DNA from 3 places in the Cupriavidus sp. 10L45 genome. Region 2 is predicted to be linked to each of the others. Evidence: predicted binding sites of a transcription regulator. Region 2 holds the regulator's gene; each other region holds the start of a gene.

Region 1 (3,274 bases), on a different contig from region 2:
CCCTTGTTGGGGTGCAGCGCGCTTGCCAAGGCGACACCCAATGAGCTCTTGCCGCCGCCAAAGGGGCCGGTCCAAGTAAAGCAGCGTTGGTTGGTGCCGGCGAGCTGTTTACACATGCCGTCGATTACGGCCGTCGCAGTGGCGTGGCAGATGTAGCCCGAGAGGGCATCCGCGCGGCCGATGTCGGTATCGACGCGGATGGAGCGCTGGTATTGGAGCGAAATCTGGATGATGTCAGAGAGAGCCTGTTGCTTCTTCTCAGTCATAGGCGCGCCTGATCATGTTCTTGATGTCTTCACTGGAAAGATTCTTGCGGTGGACTTGGCGAAGGCCTGCGGAGTCGGTCCATTCGAGCTTGCGCCCTGTGAAGTCGGAGAGGACAATCAACCGTTGGGCGATCGATTCCTCATCGAGCTTAAAGACCCGGCCCGGCGATCCTTCTGCGTAGGCGACCGTTTCGAAAGCCAGCGAGCTTTGACCCTCAGCCTCGCGGTTCCAGAAGTCGACTAGAGCGTAGGCGAAGACGCCGTCATGAAGGGATGCTTTAGGGCCGCGGCGGAACGCGTATTGGCCCTTGTGGACTTCTTGCAGCAGGCCCAACTCGCCCAATAGCGGCTCGGCGAAGTCTTCGGGGGAGCCGCCAGCAGCGCGCGGCGCGTAGCTGCGCAGGCACGTCTCCAAGTCGCGCGAAATCGTCGCTGTCGAGAGCCGATGCTTTGGATCCAGATCTCGGGCGTAGCGGGCCAAGGGGTCTTCGAGCTCTTGGCGTGTGAATGTGGGCGCCGTTACATGGTTGAATAGCCAATGCCACGTCGTCGATCGAAAGCAACGGCCCGCGAGCTGCCAATGCGCGAGCCATGCAGTCGAGGGACTCTCGGCGTAGGGGTCGAGCCCTCCGTCACTGAGTATTTCCTTGGCAAGGCTGCGCATGCGAAAACTGTCGCCGTCCTCAAACATTACGCCGCAAGCCAAGGCCCAATGGCGGATAGAGGCGACCATGTTCTTGCCTACACCGAATTCTGCGATGGCCTTCTCATCGGCGAAGGCCGATTTTGGAATCAGTGTCCCGTCAGTAGCTTGGTCGAAAGCTTTCTTGAGCCACATTTGACGCAGGGGAAACGTCTCGTGGCCCGAGAAATGGGCCGGCATCCCCCGATAGAGTTTTTGCATGGCGGTCATGTTGGGATCTTAACCCGAACTGGTGGCTTTCACCAGTTCGGCTGCCTGCTGATTACTGTATATAACCACAGTATCTTGCGGTGCGTTATAAACGGGGCAGATCCGCATTTTCACCGTGCGACCAGGCAGGGCAACAGCTGCGTCGCTGCAAGTTTCATGAAGCCGGCACACGACATCGTGTTGGCCGGTGCGTCTGGCGCGGAAAAGTCCGATCTGAGAACGGCCATCGGGTGTGCCGCCGTTCGAGCGCAATCATCGCCGGATGCTTGAGCGCTGCCGACGCTGCTGGATCCGCGCACTGAGTAAGGTGCGCGATTTACTTGCGGCAGGAAGCAAAGCCGCCGGTAGCGAAAGGCTGGCTGCTGCGCTTGTCATCGACAGCGAAACCGACGCAATGGCCGGTCTTCTCGCCGAGGACGAGCCTCTTTTGCAGACGGTCGAAATGTTTGGCTCAGGGATAGCAGGTGAGTTCGTCCGCCCAGCGTTGTCTGGTACGCTACTATTGCGTCCAATAGTCGAGTGTTGCCGCGAGCGGTGCTTGGTTCCGCGAAAGTGTTGTAGCCGGGCGGGCAATCGAACCGAAGTGTTCGCGGAAATTTGGGGGCACATTTGGGGGCATTGAGGAGTCGATGAACTTTAAAAGTCCTTGTATATCAAGGGTGTGAGAGATGAGTTCCGTTCCTGCAGCCGCACCAGATAAAACAAGGGGTTACAGCAAGCGCTGTAACCCCTTGTCCGTTGTAAACTGCTTGGTTTTTCGATCGGAAACCGGCGGTATGTCCCATCTGCCACGGCGCACTGCCCATAGCGGCCCGACGCTCGTTCGGCTCCTGTCTCGCCTGATCCACGTCGATGCTGCGGAACCTGCCAGTTCCCTCTCCCACCAGCTAAGCCAATGGCTCGGGTGGACGGATGCCATCGCGCTGTCCGCCGCACTTACCAGCCATCCAGTGCCGGGATCGTCGCTGCCGCCGCGCCCGGGGAATGCCGAGGCGCGTGATGCCGTGCGCGTGCGCGCGGCGCTGGCCAATGCGATTGTCGATGACGGCACATCAAGCGCGCGGCGTCGTGGGCCGGGGCGCCCAGCCGTGCCGGCGGAGTCGCCTGACGCCACGGTCGATTTTGCTGTCTATCGCCACCGCTATCTGACCACGCAACAAACCATGGCGACGGAAATCGGCATATTGCGAGGCCGGCTACGCAAGGCGCTGACCGCCCGGCAGCCCGCGATGGCGAAGCTGGCGATGGTGGATACCGTCATGGAGCGCGTGGTGGGTGCGCGCGAGCAGAGCCTGCTGGCGAGCGTGCCGGCGCTGTTGGAAACCCATTTCGAGCACTTGCGCCAAGCCCATGAGCATGCGCCCCGCGCCTGGCTCACGCAGTTCCGCAAAGACATGCAGGCTGTCCTGCTTGCCGAACTGGACATCCGTTTTGAACCGGTCGAAGGGCTGCTCGCCGCCCTGCGCGCTGGCTAACTGCATAGACATGAACAGAATTCTTCCCCATATCGTCGCTTTTGTTGCCGGTCTCGCCGTGGTTTGCTGGATCGGTGCCGGCTACGCGGGCGCGAACGCGCTCGCCCTCGCCGTGACGTTGGTGATCGGTGCCTTCTACGTGACTGGCGCGTTCGAACTCCAGTGCTATCGGCAGGCGACGGCCTCGCTGGCGCATGCGGTCTCGAATTTGTCCGAGAAACCGGCGGGTCTCGGCCAGTGGCTGGACACGCTTCCAGCCGGTCTGCGCGATGCCGTCCGGCTGCGCGTCGAGGGCGAGCGCGTGACGCTCCCCGCGCCGACGCTGACGCCGTATCTCGTCGGATTGCTAGTCCTGCTCGGCATGTTCGGCACTTTCCTCGGCATGGTGGCCACGCTGCGCGGCACGGGCATGGCACTGGAAGGGGCGACGGACCTGCAAGCCATGCGTGCTTCGCTGGCGGCACCGGTGAAGGGGCTGGGTTTCGCGTTCGGTACCTCGGTCGCGGGCGTTGCCACGTCGGCGATGCTGGGCCTGATCGCGGCGCTGTGTCGGCGCGAGCGCATCGAAGCCGTGCGGCAACTCGACACCCGCATCGCCACCACGCTGCGCCCGTTCTCGC
Region 2 (3,274 bases):
GCCATCTGACGGCGGCCCCAGTCTTCCACGCGGTGAACCTGGCCGTTTTGCGACGTGACGAGCTGCTTGTAACGCTCGATCATCGCCGGCACTTGTTCGCTTTGGTCCGGATGGACGATAAATACGATTTCGTAATGACGCATTGACGCTCCTTTTGGATGTAGCCACCCGGGCGCCATGTCCGGTGTAGCAAGGTTGAATAGCCCGCGAGTATAGCCCGGTTCCGAGCCAGCACGCAAGCCGGCATCCCGGCAGGACGCTGGGAATCTCTCAGTATTGTCGGAAAACAGCCTGCAGGCGAGCCGGATCGGTGCCAAGCGACGCATCCGCCGCCAGCGCCACCAGCAGCAGCACGCGCGCCTTGTACGGATTGAGATTGCCGGCGGAGGCGAATTCGCCCGAGGCCAGGCGCGGGCGTGCCGGCCCCGCCACATGGCCGGCGCCCGTGCGGGAGCTTCGCACCACGGCCACGCCTCGCGCAGCTGCATCGGCGAGCGCGTCGCCCAGCGTCTCATGAACCGAGCCATTGCCGGTGGCCGCCACCACGAACCCCTTTACGCCGGCCGAGACCATCGCATCCACGGCCACCCTGCCCGGCTGGGCATAGCTCGCCACGATTTCGACAAGTGGCCACGCCGTAGGCACGGGCAGCGCTGGCGCGTCGCCGGGGGCGAACGCGCGTCCAAAGCGCACGTAGGCATCCTGCACGAAACCAATTGGCCCGCCCGCCGGCGACGTGAACGCATTGACCGCCGAGGTATGGGCCTTGGCGACATCGCGGGCCGCATGAATTTCCTGGTTCAGGACCACGAGCACGCCCTGCCCGCGCGCATCCGGGCTTGCCGCCACGCGCACTGCGTCGAGCAAATTCAGCGGACCATCGGCCGAGAGCGACGTGGACGGGCGCATTGCCGCGGTCAGCACCACCGGCACCGCGCTCCGCTGCGTCAGGTGCAGGAACATCGCCGTTTCTTCAAGCGTGTCCGTGCCGTGGGTAATCACCACGCCCACCACATCGGGCTGCGCGACCCAATGCGCCACCCGCGCGGCAAGCGTCGCCCACAGGCTGAAGGCCATGTCCTTGCTGTCGATCTGGGCCACCTGCTCCGTCTCCACACGGGCCACCTCGCCCAGCGCAGGCACGGCCTGGATCAGCGACGAGACCGGCACGGTGGCCGCGCGGTACTGCGCACTGCTGGCGGGGCTGGCGGACGAGCCTGCGATGGTGCCGCCGGTGGCGAGCACGACGATGCGGGGCAATGACGTAGACATATAGCGAGAAAATCGAGCGAGTGAGCGGGTGGTGCAGGCGATTGTAACTGTGGCACGCCGAGGGCCGCCGCTCTCGCAAACCCGTGTCGCCGGGCGCACTGGAGTCCGCCTGGTGTCGCGCATGCCCCACATTGCCACTGCAAATTGTGCTTGCACTTCACTCGATACTGTATAAAATCACAGCATACTGTTTAAACATACAGTGCTTCGGCACCACGAGAGACCGGCGACCCATGGCGACCCTGACACCCCGGCAACAGCAGATCTTCGACCTGATCCGCAACACGATCCGGCACACCGGCATTCCGCCGACCCGTGCCGAGATCGCGTCCGAATTCGGTTTCTCCTCGCCCAACTCTGCCGAGGAACACCTGCGAGCGCTGGCCCGCAAGGGCGTGATCGAGCTGACGCCAGGCGCGTCGCGCGGCATCCGCCTCAAGGTGGCACGTAGCGATTCGGAGATGACGGACCAGTTCTCGCTGCCGATGGCCGGCGTGATGCAGCTGACGCTGCCGCTCGTGGGCCGCGTGGCCGCAGGCAGCCCGATCCTTGCCGCAGAGCACATCGACCGTCAGTACCAGGTAGACGCCTCGGTATTTGATGATCGACCTGATTACCTGCTGCGCGTGCGGGGCCTGAGCATGCGCGATGCCGGCATCCTCGACGGCGACCTGCTCGCCGTCAGGAAAGCCAGCGAAGCCGCCAACGGCAAGATCGTCGTCGCGCGGATCGGCGACGATGTGACCGTCAAACGCCTGAAGCGGCGCGGCGACATGATCGAGCTGATCGCCGAAAACCCGGATTTCGAGAATATCGTGGTGCAGGCCGGCCGCGAGGAATTTTCGCTGGAAGGCATCGCCGTCGGGCTAATCCGCTCCTCGGGCTTCTGACTTCCGAGACCGGACGGGCGGCCGCCTGTCCTGGTCCCCAGTTTTGCAGTGCCAACGCCGCCCCGTTCTCTCCGGACGACGGGCGTGGACTCCTGCTGTCGCAAACTTCGAGGTGCCGCCATGCTGCCAGTCAACCACACCGCTTCCCGCCGCCCGGTCAAGCCCGTGCCGTTCCGCCAAACCAAGGGCGTGCGCGTCTACCAGGGCGCCCAGCGTCGTACGATGGTCGGCAGCATGGCTGCAATCTGCCGGATGCTGGAACTTGCGGATATGCCCGACAAACTGGACGCATGAACCGCTAGCGGCGGATCCGCGTCGCCCAAATCATTGTAAATAGTGCAGTTGCGAGCCCACCACGTGAAATTAAGAGAACGTTTAATTCGTCGTGAGAGGTGCTTTACACTCGATGGCGCGCATCCGTAGTACTGGCGCATTGGCGCCGATGCGCGAAACCGGAACTTGTCGACCCCGCCGAGTGCCGGTTTTTTTTCGCCCTCCCCGGCTGGATCAGGTACCAGGATACATGCCAGTCATGTTCTTGCGCAGACGGTCCCACAGCATACGCACGCCCCGCACGGTCCCGCTCAGACCCGCCGAGTAGCCAGGGTCGTAGTAGTGAATCAGCAACGACCGGCGCTCGCCAACTTCCACATCAAGGTTGGCATGCTGGAGCACAAAGCCGTTGAAGACATAGACGCTGCCCGGCTCCACCGGCACGCGGTTGCAGCGGCCACGGCGCAGATCCCGTAGCGTCAGCCATTTTCTGATGGGAAACGGCAGATTGCGCTGAATGCCATGACGAAGCTTGCAAAAAACATTGGCCACAGTGGATACCGCCAGCCGTGGCGGGTGATAAACCAGCAGATCACCGTTGCAAACGCCATCGGGGGCGAGCTTCAGCGGAATCAGCAGCGTCAGCAGATGCGAATCGTAGTGGCGGCAATGGCTCTCGTTGCGCGTATACGTGCTGGCACAACGAATCACGTGGAACGCTTCCCAACGCAGCGACTTCTTCAGGAGCGTGGTGGCCATGGCCCGAGTCTCGGCGCACACCGTCTCCTCGAGCTTGCGGAAGGCTTCATTGCGACGTAGTAACTCAGCCATTGCGAATG
Region 3 (3,274 bases), on a different contig from region 2:
GGATTTGGCGACGAGGTAGGTGACCGCAATGCTCATCGGCCAGAGCAGCAGCAGCGGGGCGAGCATCCAGTCGAGGATCTCGCCGAACAGCGAGCGCGGGGAGGGATGGGCGGACGATTCTTCCAGGTGCGGCAGGGCGTCGGCCAGCGCGGCGTCCTCCGCCGCGGCGTCGGCCAGGGTCGGCAGGGGCGGCGGCGAGTTGGGCAGGGGGGGCAGGGCCGGCGGGCGGCCCCAGCGCAGTCTCAGCAGGCGCATGCCGCCCCCGGATCAGCCATGCGCCGCCATCACCGGCTGGAACTTCTCCAGGCAGTAACCCAGGCCGCGCACCGTGGCGATGCGGATGCCACCCACTTCGATCTTCTTGCGCAGCCGGTGCACATAGACCTCGATGGCGTTGTTGCTGACTTCCTCGCCCCACTCGCAGAGGTGGTCCACCAGTTGTTCCTTGGAAACCAGCCGCCCGCTGCGCGTGAGCAGGATCTCCAGCAGGCCGATCTCGCGTGCGGACAGGTCCAGCATCTGCTCGTTCAGATAGGCGATGCGGCCGACCTGGTCGAAGGCCAGCGGCCCGTGGCGCATCAGCGTGGCGCCGCCGCCCGCGCCGCGCCGGACCAGCGCGCGCACGCGCGCCTCCAGCTCGGACAGCGCGAAGGGCTTGGCCATGTAGTCGTCGGCGCCCAGGTCCAGGCCCTTGACCCGCTCGTCCACGCCATCGGCGGCGGTCAGGATCAGCACCGGCAGCATCGCGCCGCGCGTGCGCAGGCGCTTGAGCACCTCCAGGCCGGGCATGCGGGGCAGGCCGAGGTCCAGGATCAGCAGGTCGAAATGCTGGGTCGACAGGGCCGAATCGGCTTCCACGCCGTTGGCGACGTGGTCGACGGCGTAGCCGGAATGCCGCAGCGAGCGCGTGAGCCCGTCTGCCAGCACGTCGTCATCTTCCGCAATCAGAATGCGCATGGTTGTCTCCACCCTGTTGCCAGCATCGCACGCCACGCGGTTGCGGAACCGGTGGGGCTTGCCAAGCATACTGTTTTTTTATACAGTACCCGACATTCCGCAGGCTGCCTTGTGGGCAGCCGGGTCGGGTCGCACGCCAGATCACTTTTCAGGCCGATTTCCGTCGGAAATCGCTTAAAAATCAGGCGTCGCGCCGCATGCGGCCTATTTATACACCATTGACTGAAGGACGACCATGGACGACAAGAAGGCCGGCGCCGGCGTGAGCGCTGAGAAGCAGAAGGCGCTTGCCGCCGCACTCTCCCAGATCGAGAAGCAGTTCGGCAAGGGCTCGATCATGCGTCTGGGCGATGGCGAGATCGAAAAGGACATCGAAGTGGTGTCGACCGGCTCGCTGGGGCTCGATATCGCGCTGGGCGTCGGCGGCTTGCCGCGCGGCCGCGTGGTGGAGATCTATGGTCCGGAATCGTCGGGCAAGACCACGCTGACGCTGCAGGTGGTGGCCGAGATGCAGAAGCTGGGCGGCACCTGCGCCTTTATCGACGCGGAACACGCGCTGGACGTGAACTACGCCGGCAAGCTGGGCGTGAACGTGGGTGAACTGCTGATCTCCCAGCCGGACACCGGCGAGCAGGCCCTGGAAATTACCGACGCCCTGGTGCGCTCGGGCTCGATCGACCTGATCGTGATCGACTCGGTGGCCGCACTGGTGCCGAAGGCCGAAATCGAGGGCGAAATGGGCGATTCGCTGCCCGGCCTGCAGGCCCGCCTGATGAGCCAGGCGCTGCGCAAGCTGACCGGTACGATCAAGCGCACCAACTGCCTGGTGATCTTCATCAACCAGATTCGTATGAAGATCGGTGTGATGTTTGGTTCACCTGAAACGACCACCGGCGGCAATGCGCTGAAGTTCTACGCCTCGGTGCGCCTGGACATCCGCCGCATCGGCTCGATCAAGAAGGGCGACGACGTCATCGGCAACGAGACCAAGGTCAAGGTGGTGAAGAACAAGGTGTCGCCGCCGTTCCGCGAGGCATTCTTCGACATCCTCTACGGCCAGGGCATTTCCCGTCAGGGCGAGATCATCGACCTCGGCGTGGATGCCAAGATCGTCGAGAAGTCGGGCGCGTGGTACAGCTACAACGGCGAAAAGATCGGCCAGGGCAAGGACAACGCGCGCGAATACCTGCGCGAGAACCCTGACATCGCCGCTGAGATCGAGAACAAGGTCCGTGCGGCGCTGGGCGTGGTGGCGATGAACGCCGCTGTCGTCAGCGCGCCGGCCGAAATCGAAGGCTGAGGCGGAGCTTTCTCCGCCCCTCGGAAGCCGTCGCAGATCGTGCGGCGGCTTTTTTTATTGGTACTGCACTGTCGATGACCCCCTGATGGCTGGCTCCCGCCCCCCGCTCTCGCTGAAGGCCCGCGCCGTTGGCTACCTGTCGCGCCGCGAGCACAGCCGCGCCGAACTGCGGCGCAAGCTGGCGCCGCACGCCGAGACGCCCGAGGAGGTGGATACCCTGCTCGACGCGCTCGAGCGCGAGAACTGGCTCTCCAACGACCGCTTCGTCGATAGCCTGGTCCATCGCCGCGCCAGCCGCTATGGCGCCGCCCGGGTGATGCAGGAGGCCAAGACCCATCAGCTCGGCAATGAACAACTGCATGACCTCCAGGACCGCCTGCGGGACACCGAGGTCGAGCGGGCCCGGGAGGTCTGGCGCAAGCGCTTCGGCACCGCCCCGGATTCTCCGGAGGCCAAGGCCAAGCAGATCCGCTTCATGGTCGCGCGCGGCTTCTCGCGCGCCGTGGTCGGCAAGATCATCCGCGGCGCGGAAGATGACGAGTGAGATGGCAACAACGTGTCGATTACGCCACGTAGACCACTGTATACCTGCGTGCGCAACAGGGATTTTGTGATCCGGCGCCTAACGTTGCGGCGCCGCACCACCGACCGTGCCGCCGGATACGATGGCCGCCCGCCAGCCCTTGTCGCGCCGTGGTTCGGCGTTGTCACCGGCGCAACAATTCGCCCCCGACATTCCGTATCGCAGGATGTTCCCGGTCAAAGCGGCGCGGCATGTTAAACTCTCCCGGTTTTCCGGCCTTGGCGGCCGTGCGGCTGTCGGCCGTCCCGCCCCGGCCGTGACGTTTGCCCCCGGTCACACCTCAACATCCCGCGTCAGCCCCAGCTGTCATGCCACTTTCCCCGCCTGCCAACCGCACCTTGCGTCATCGCCGTGCCATCACGGCGGAAGCGTATGCGCGGGAAGACGGTCTGTGGGACATCGAGGCCCGCCTTACCGACACCAAGCCACGTGAC

What was found. The regulator LexA, encoded in region 2, represses DNA repair genes until DNA is damaged. The targets are predictions, from matches to a motif close to ACTGTATNNNNATACAGT.
Region 1: AC1DFU_RS22895 (DUF4007 family protein) is a predicted target of LexA. The motif match lies at 1,234-1,251, and genes of this name have one in related genera.
Region 3: recA (recombinase RecA) is a predicted target of LexA. The motif match lies at 1,027-1,044, and genes of this name have one in related genera.

The regions. Positions count from the first base shown of each region.
Region 1 is NZ_JBFTJC010000014.1:68,056-71,329, reverse strand. Features, by position in the region: gene AC1DFU_RS22900 (ATP-binding protein) at 1-266, opposite strand, end outside; gene AC1DFU_RS22895 (DUF4007 family protein) at 259-1,179, opposite strand; gene AC1DFU_RS22890 (DUF3348 domain-containing protein) at 1,956-2,654, shown strand; gene AC1DFU_RS22885 (DUF802 domain-containing protein) at 2,665-3,274, shown strand, end outside.
Region 2 is NZ_JBFTJC010000007.1:333,513-336,786, reverse strand. Features, by position in the region: gene rpsF (30S ribosomal protein S6) at 1-143, opposite strand, end outside; gene AC1DFU_RS15410 (asparaginase) at 271-1,314, opposite strand; gene lexA (transcriptional repressor LexA) at 1,506-2,162, shown strand; gene AC1DFU_RS15400 (hypothetical protein) at 2,283-2,456, shown strand; gene AC1DFU_RS15395 (hypothetical protein) at 2,670-3,274, opposite strand, start outside.
Region 3 is NZ_JBFTJC010000013.1:151,726-154,999, forward strand. Features, by position in the region: gene AC1DFU_RS22370 (sensor histidine kinase) at 1-255, opposite strand, end outside; gene AC1DFU_RS22375 (response regulator) at 268-957, opposite strand; gene recA (recombinase RecA) at 1,193-2,257, shown strand; gene recX (recombination regulator RecX) at 2,343-2,801, shown strand; gene AC1DFU_RS22390 (DUF2889 domain-containing protein) at 3,149-3,274, shown strand, end outside.